Regions from separate parts of the Rhizobium sp. BE258 genome, predicted to be linked through region 2. Evidence: riboswitches for the same ligand, from Rfam matches in the RefSeq annotation. Region 2 holds a riboswitch; the other holds the start of a gene.
What was found. A riboswitch is a leader RNA that binds a small molecule or an ion and turns the genes downstream of it on or off. The one in region 2 is predicted to bind glycine.
Positions count from the first base shown of each region.

Region 1: it holds a riboswitch for glycine, as region 2 does, so the genes downstream of both, J2X43_RS29380 (D-amino acid dehydrogenase) here and gcvT (glycine cleavage system aminomethyltransferase GcvT) in region 2, are expected to answer to the same signal.

Region 1 is NZ_JAVDWL010000011.1:81,790-86,104, forward strand. It holds gene J2X43_RS29370 (MFS transporter) at 1-912, opposite strand, end outside; gene J2X43_RS29375 (sulfite exporter TauE/SafE family protein) at 1,145-1,879, shown strand; glycine riboswitch at 1,962-2,055, shown strand; gene J2X43_RS29380 (D-amino acid dehydrogenase) at 2,211-3,479, shown strand; gene J2X43_RS29385 (NAD-dependent succinate-semialdehyde dehydrogenase) at 3,496-4,315, shown strand, end outside.
Region 2 is NZ_JAVDWL010000009.1:100,132-104,446, forward strand. It holds gene J2X43_RS26955 (copper chaperone PCu(A)C) at 1-876, opposite strand, end outside; gene J2X43_RS26960 (hypothetical protein) at 953-1,306, opposite strand; glycine riboswitch at 1,493-1,585, shown strand; gene gcvT (glycine cleavage system aminomethyltransferase GcvT) at 1,736-2,872, shown strand; gene gcvH (glycine cleavage system protein GcvH) at 2,897-3,259, shown strand; gene gcvP (aminomethyl-transferring glycine dehydrogenase) at 3,259-4,315, shown strand, end outside.

The DNA.
Region 1 (4,315 bases), on a different contig from region 2:
CTTGAGCCGTCCGAAATGGTCCGATAGGCTACCAATGACAGGAGGCAGTAAGATCTGAATGATTGCGAAGGCAAAAGCTCCCCAGAATGACACATCAGCGCTCAGGCCCAATTCGCGCATTGCATAGGTCGGGATATAGACTGCCAAGAGATAGTTCGTCGAGGCTGCCAGCGAGTAGACGCCGATTGCAAACGCAATCTTGGCCTTCGCACTTGCCATGGTTGCCACGATAGGAAGTTCGTCGGTCTTTGAAGATGCCAGGAATTCCGGCGTCTCGTCTACACCCTTGCGAATAAAGTAACCGAACGGAACGATCATCAGACCAAAGATGAAGGGCAGTCTCCATCCCCATTCAACAATCGCCTCTGACGGAAGTGAGCTGTTGAGAGCCACGCCAGCGCCAGCAGCGAGCGCGGTAGCGAGGCCTATGCCAACGACCTGAAAGCTCGCATAGAAGCCCTTGCTGTTCTTGGGTGCGTGTTCCGTCACGAACGATACAGACGTCCCGAACTCGCCGCCTGCGGAGAAACCTTGGAGCAGTTTCCCGAGGATAACGAGCATCGGTGCAATCAAGCCGATCGCCGCGTATGAAGGGGCGAACGCAATTAGCGCAGTCCCCAGCCCCATGCTCCAGATCGTGAGCATCATCCCCGCCTTGCGGCCGCGGCGGTCGGCGTAGCCGCCAAGTACGACGGCGCCGAGCGGACGCATGATATAGGAAGCCCCGAAAGTGCCTACCGTGATGAGCAGCGAGACGAATTCAGACTCGGCGGGGAAGAAGACTTTGGCGATTATGATTGCCAGAAATCCGTAGATGAAGAGGTCATAGAATTCTAGCGCGTTGCCGATCATCGCGGCAGCTATGACCCTCGCGCCGTTCGACTTTTTGGGTGTTTGATTGATTTGCGACATGACGGTTCCTCCCATGATTGTCGCCTGACGGACCGGAAGTTCGACATCCGGGCTAGTTGAGCACGGGAAGAGCCTAATCGCTGTCCATGTATAGAAGCCAATAAACGAACTATGGGCAGCTATAGCCTCGCACTATTGGAGGATTTTTCTTTCCGGGAGTAAAGGCCGTTAATCTTAGAAGCGTCCCTAAACAGCGAAGACGCAGTGAGATTTTGAGATAAGCGCGATCTTCATGTTATTTTTTGCCGCGTTCCTTGCTGGAATGCTGAATGCTCTCGCGGGAGGTGGAAGCTTCTTGACTTTTCCCGCGCTAGTGCATTTCGGCGTCTTGCCAGTAACTGCAAACGCAACGAGCGCAGTTGTTTTGTTGCCAGGCTATGTCACTGCGACTGGCGCGCTGCTACCCCAGTTGAGGAAGTTGAGCCGTTCGATGCTTCTGGGCCTGTGCCTCGTCGCACTTGCGGGAGGGCTCATGGGTGCACTCCTCCTACTTGTCACATCGAACAAAACGTTCCAGCAGATTGTTCCCTACCTCCTACTTGCTAGCACAGCAATGTTTGCTGCTGGGCCTGCAATCTCGAGATATCTACAACGACGGGGAGATGGCAGCGCTTCGTCATGGCTAATTCCCGGCGTGTTTTGTGTCGCTGTGCTAGGTGGCTATTTTAATGGCGGTCTTGGCGTGGTGCTTTTGGCAGCTCTGAGCATGGCCGGCATGACTGATATGCCGTTGATGAATTCCATCAAGAATGTCGTTTCCTTGACGCTGTCAGTCATAGCAGTAGTGACCTTTGCGCTGGCGGGGATCGTGGAGTGGCAATGGGCTTTGCCTATGATGGTTGCGGCCGCGTTCGGCGGATTCTTCGGCGGGAAACTTGCAAGTCGATTGCCCAATCACATAGTACGCATTTTCGTCATCGTGACAGGATTAATAATGTCGGTCTTGTTCTTTCGCGCGGCGGGTTGAGTCTATAGCTCTGGCCTATTGGACCAAAGGCATCACCAATTGGCGCTAACTCCAATCGGCACTTAGAAGATCGGGTGTTCGCACGTGCGATCTGGGAGAGAGTAGACTTTACTGAGACTACCGCCGAAGGAGCAACCGCCCCGGAAACTTTCAGGCAAAAGGACCAGACTAGCAGCGAATATCTGGAGAATGGCGATATCAATCATTGCCTACCGACGGAGAAAACCTAGCACCAGATAACGGTTGGCTGGGTGAAGCTCTCAGGTTTCAAGACAGATGGGGCTCGGTGCACCGATGGGATGCATCACATGCGCAAACAAGGAGCTCTGTTTTGACGAAGATTGCAATCATCGGAGCCGGCATTGCCGGTGTGACTACAGCGTACGATCTCATTCTACGTGGTTACGACGTTACCCTTTTTGACAGAAATCGCTATCCGGCCATGGAAACGTCCTTCGCGAATGGAGGGCAGTTGTCTGCGTCAAACGCGGAAGTCTGGAACAATTGGTCCACAATATTTAAGGGGCTTAAATGGCTGCTTCGTAAAGATGCCCCCCTACTCGTCAACCCGAAACCGTCATTACACAAATATTCGTGGATGGCAGAGTTTATTTCGAACATCCATAACTACGAAAAGAACACGATCTATACAACGAAATTGGCGATTGAAGCGCGCAAACGCCTTTTCCAGATTGCCAAGGATGAGAGCATTGATTTCGACCACGAACGCCGTGGAATCCTTCACATTTATCGTTCCCGTTCAGGCTTCGAGCATGCCAAAAAGGTCAACAGTATGTTGCTGGCGGGCGGCCTCGAACGGACGGAGCTTACAAACGAGGAGATTCATCTTCTCGAACCAGCCCTCACAGGTGAGTTTTACGGAGGGTTCCATACGCCTTCAGATTCTACAGGCGACATCCACAAATTTACGCGCGGCCTCGCCGCCGCCGCAGTGCGTCGCGGGGTTCGCCTCGTGCAAGATGCGGATGTGAATTCACTTGAGCATAATGGAAAGTCGATACGAGTGCGTTGGAAGACCGATGACGGGTGCGCCGAATTCGATGCGGTTGTCATTTGTGCAGGCGTGGCAAGCCGTCGCTTTGCCTCGCAGGTGGGTGACCGTGTAAATGTTTACCCCGTGAAGGGATATTCGATAACTGTGAACCTCAATGACACGGAGAGCCAGTCGGCAGCGCCATGGGTGAGTTTGCTTGATGACGATGCTAAAATTGTGACGAGCAGGCTTGGCGTGGGTCGGATGCGCATTGCCGGCACAGCAGAGTTCAACGGTGACAACCGCGATATCAGAAATGATAGAATTATGCCGCTGCTCTCCTGGAGCAGAGAATTGTTTCCGAATATGAGTACGGCAAATGTTGTACCCTGGGCCGGTCTGAGACCGATGATGCCCGATATGTTGCCTCGTGTTGGACCTGGCAAAAGGCGTGGAGTTTTCTATAACACCGGCCACGGCCATCTAGGATGGACGCTCTCAGCTGCGACAGCAGAACTCGTTGGATCGGAAATCAGTCAGGCGTTTCCTCCGGACGTTTCTTCAGTGCATGAGACGCGGCTCTCTGACAGACGTGCCGGTCGCTGAAGAGCGGTAAAATCAAATGGCTGTCACAACCGCGCTCACAAAACACTTGCAATTTTCCCGGCGCCTTTTGCGGAGCGCCGGCTTCGTTAACGGCGAATGGACGAAGGGCGACGCGACGTCAACCTTCGACGTGTTCAACCCGGCAAGCGGCGAAGTACTGGCTTCGCTACCCGACATGGGCGCTGCAGACGCCCGTAAAGCGATCGACGCAGCCTATGCGGCGTATCCGTCCTGGGCGGCAATGGCTGCCAAGGAGCGTGGCACTATTCTGCGCAAATGGTTTAGCTTAATTGTTTCCCACGTGGACGATCTCGCGAGAATCCTCACGGCTGAAGTGGGCAAGCCGTTAGCTGAAGCGCACCGGGAAGTCCTGTCTGCCGCCTCGTACATCGAGTGGTTTGCTGAAGAAGCAAAGCGCATTTACGGCGAAACCATTCAGGCACCGTCTGCCGACAAACGCATGCTCGTCATTAAGCAACCCATTGGCGTTGTGGGCACGATCACACCTTGGAATTTTCCCGCTGCAACGATGATGCGGAAGATTGCACCGGCACTTGCCGTTGGTTGCACCGTCGTTTCGAAGCCGACCGAGCAAGCACCGCTTTCGGCGATCGCCCTTGCCGTACTTGCTCAACATGCGGGAGTTCCGGCAGGCGTGTTAAACGTCATCGTCGGCGAAAACGGCCCTGCTATCGGCAAAGAACTCTGCGGAAACGAAAAGGTTCGCAAGATCAGCTTTACCGGCTCCACCGAAGTCGGCCGTATCCTGATGCGCCAGTGCTCGGATCAGATCAAGAAGGTCAGCCTCGAGCTCGGCGGCAATGCACCGTTCATTG
Region 2 (4,315 bases):
CTGGAACATCAGATGCAGGGCGCCGGGCTCAAGCTTGACGGTCCCGCCCGCAGGAATGGCGATGCCACCCTTCAGCTCGCGCATCTTCATGACGTTGTTCTCGGTCTTCATCTCATGCATCTGCACCTCGCCGGCATTTGGCGACGTGATGGCGACAAGCGTATCATCGCTCTTGCCGTTGTTCTTGACCGTGAAGAAGCCACCGCCGACAGGTTGGCCCGGAAGCATCGCCTTGGCAAAGGCGCCGGATATTTCGAGATCGCCGATCTTTGCCTCGTCGCCCGCGGGCGCCGCCATCGCCATTCCGGCCATACCGCTCATGTCCATGCCCGCCATGTCGTCGTGGCCATGGCCGTGACCGCTGCCCTCGACCACCTTCAGCACCGGCGCCGGGCTCTTCAGCTTGTGCGGATCGCTGCCATCGGCGGCGATCTGATCCCAGGCCTCGACGGTATCGCCGCAGAGCTGCGTGACCGGGAAAGCCAGCGAGGTGCCGGCATCGATGCCGGAGACCTTACCCTGGATCACGAAGGTGTCGTAGAAATCATCGGAGAGATTGCCGCCCTTCCAGCGGATCTCGATCGCGCCCGACTTCACCGGCGTACCGTGATTGTCGTAGCTCCTCTTGTAGTCGCCCTTGATGACCTCGAGCTCCCAGCCGGCCTTCGGCTGCGGCTTGGCGAAGACAAAGCCTTCCGGCAGCTTCACCTGCACTTCATTCGTCGGCTTGCCGTCACAGCCATGCGGGACCTGCAGCGTTGCCAGGATGGTGGCTTCCTGCGCCGCCTCGGCGTCGAGAAAGGTCACATGCGCGCTAGCGGCCGTCGCGGCAAAGGAAAGGGCAGCGGCAAGGCCAAGGGTTTGAACGGTTTTCATCTGATATCTCCTCGCCGTCATCCGCATCGTCTTGGCGGGCTCCGGCATCATATTGCATTTCGGTTCGGGTTGGAGATCAGGCCAGAACCGGCGGCCCCCGAGATTTCGGCTGCGTCACTGCGCGAAGCGGCAGGGCCGCGATATCGCTCGTCAGGCCGTTCTCGAACGAAGCAAATTCGAGTTTCAGCCATGCGGCAGCATCCGGCGCGGGCAGGATCACCGAGGCAGCGAGACGGCACACGTCGCAATTCGGCCCCATCGGGATCCGCTTGCCTTCGTCATCCTTGACGGTGACGCAGAGCGAGGCGAAGGAACCGCCAGGCAGTGTATATTCGGCAGCGTTGTAAAGCGGCTCAGCGCCGAGTTGCGGCAGCTGGTGCCCAAGGCCGAGCAAAAGCAGGCTCAGCGCGCAGATCATGCGCGTCAGCATCCCTGCTTTCCGGCTCCTTGCAGTCATCCAATCCCCTCACCGCTGGTGTCGCGATTAATCACTTTATTGGCGAAAAGCAAAAGCCGATTTGACGCAGAATGCAATTCGCGCCGGGGCGGCGCGACAAAAATTTGTTCGGCGGCGACATTCCCCTCTTGCCAAGCACCCGTTCCGCCCGATAATTGCGGCAACCTTGTTGGGAGAAGCTGGTTTGCAAGAACCAGTGCCGAAGGAGCAACCGCCCCGGAAACTCTCAGGCAAAAGGACCACAAGGGGCAGACGGAACTCTGGAGAGAGGCGTTCTCGAAACGCTCGCCGAAGGGATAACAATCTCAGGCGCAAGGACAGAGGGGGCTCGATAACGAGGCGTAACTGCGCCTTCATTTGAGCCCGCGCATGGACTTCCACGCGCAACGACCGGAGGCGTCATTGGACGATACTGCTGCCCTCAAGAAAACCCCGCTTCATGCGCTGCATCTGTCGCTCGGCGCCCGCATGGTTCCTTTCGCAGGCTACGACATGCCGGTGCAATATCCGGCCGGCGTGATGAAGGAGCATCTGCAGACCCGCCAGGCTGCCGGCGTCTTCGACGTTTCGCATATGGGCCAGGTCATCGTGAAGGCGAAGACCGGCAAGTATGAGGATGCAGCCCTCGCGCTCGAAAGCCTCGTACCCGTGGACATTCTCGGTCTCGCCGAGGGACGCCAGCGCTATGGCTTCTTCACCGACGACAATGGCGGCATCCTCGACGATTTGATGATCACCCATCTCGACGACCACCTGTTCGTCGTCGTCAACGCCGCCTGCAAGGACGAAGACGTCGCGCATATGCAGAAACATATCGGCGACCGCTGCGACATCACCGTGCTCGACCGCGCGCTCGTTGCGCTGCAGGGACCGCGCGCCGTCGATGTGCTCGCCGAACTCTGGGCCGATGTCGCCGCCATGAAATTCATGGACGTGCGCCACTGCCGCCTGCACGACGTTTCCTGTCTCGTCTCCCGTTCGGGCTATTCCGGCGAGGACGGCTTCGAAATCTCCATTCCCGCCGACAAGGCCGAGGATGTCACCAAGCGGTTGCTTGAGCATCCCGATGTCGAGGCAATCGGCCTCGGCGCCCGTGACTCGCTCCGCCTCGAGGCCGGTCTCTGCCTTTATGGCAACGACATCGACACGACGACGACGCCTGTCGAAGCGGCCTTGGAATGGGGCATGCAGAAGGCCCGCAAGACCGGTGGCGCCCGCGCCGGCGGTTTCCCGGGTGCTGCACGCATTCTCTCCGAACTCGACAATGGCGCCACGCGCCGCCGCGTCGGCCTGAAGCCCGAAGGCAAGGCGCCGGTGCGCGGCCACGCGAAGCTCTACGCCGATGCCGAAGGCAAGACCGAGATCGGCGAAGTTACGTCCGGTGGCTTCGGCCCGAGCGTCGAGGGCCCCGTTGCCATGGGCTACGTGCCCGTCTCGCATGCGGCTGCCGGAACCGAAATCTATGCTGAAGTGCGCGGCAAATATCTGCCGATCACCGTCAGCGCCCTGCCCTTTATCACGCCGACCTACAAACGCTGAACCTTTTCCAGAGAGGACCTTTCCATGCTGAAATTTACCGAAGAACACGAATGGCTGAAGATCGAAGGCGGCGTTGCAACGGTTGGCATCACCAATTACGCGGTCGACCAGCTCGGCGACCTGGTTTTCGTCGAACTGCCTGAAGTCGGCGCGACTTTCGGCAAGAATGACAATGCCGCGACCGTCGAATCCGTGAAGGCTGCTTCCGACGTCTATTGTCCGCTTGATGGCGAAATCACCGAAGTGAACCCGGCCATCGTTGCCGATCCGTCGCTGGTCAATTCCGATCCGCAGGGTGCCGGCTGGTTCTTCAAGCTGAAGCTTGCCAATGCAGCTGATGCCGATGGCCTGCTCGACGAGGCGGCCTACAAGGAGCTCACCGCGTAATGACGACGCCGACGGAATTCCAGTTTACTGATTACCAGCCGTATGACTTCGCAAACCGCCGTCATATCGGACCGTCCCCGGCCGAAATGACCGATATGCTCAAGGTCATCGGCTATAACAGCCTCGACGGGCTGATCGATGCGACCGTGCCGCCCTCCATCCGCCAGAAGGCGCCACTCGTCTGGGGCGCGCCGATGACGGAACGCGAGGCGCTCGACAAGCTGCGCGAGACCGCCAACAAGAACAAGGTTCTGACCTCGCTGATCGGCCAGGGCTATTACGGCACGATCACGCCGCCGGTCATCCAGCGCAACATCCTGGAAAACCCGGCCTGGTACACGGCCTATACGCCCTACCAGCCTGAAATTTCGCAGGGCCGCCTCGAAGCGCTCCTGAACTACCAGACGATGATCTGCGACCTGACCGGTCTCGACGTCGCCAACGCATCGTTGCTCGACGAAGCGACGGCCGCTGCCGAAGGCATGGCGATGGCCGAGCGCGTTTCGAAGTCGAAGGCCAAGGCTTTCTTCGTCGATGCCGCCTGCCATCCGCAGACGATCGAGCTGATCAAGACGCGCGCCGAGCCGCTCGGCTGGAGCGTTATCGTCGGCAACCCGTTCACCGATCTGGACCCGGTCGATGTTTTCGGCGCGATCTTCCAGTATCCGGGCACGCATGGACACGTCCATGATTTCACCGGCTTGATTTCCCGCCTGCACCAGACCGGCGCCATCGCCATCGTCGCCGCCGATATCCTGGCGCTGACGCTGCTCAAGTCTCCGGGCGAAATGGGCGCCGATATTGCCATCGGCAATTCGCAGCGCTTCGGCGTTCCCGTCGGTTACGGCGGTCCGCATGCGGCCTATATGTCGGTCAAGGACGCACACAAGCGTTCGATGCCCGGCCGCCTCGTCGGCGTTTCCGTCGATGCCCGCGGCAATCGCGCCTACCGCCTTTCGCTACAGACCCGCGAACAGCATATCCGCCGCGAAAAGGCGACATCGAACATCTGCACCGCGCAGGTGCTGCTCGCCGTCATGGCCTCGATGTATGCTG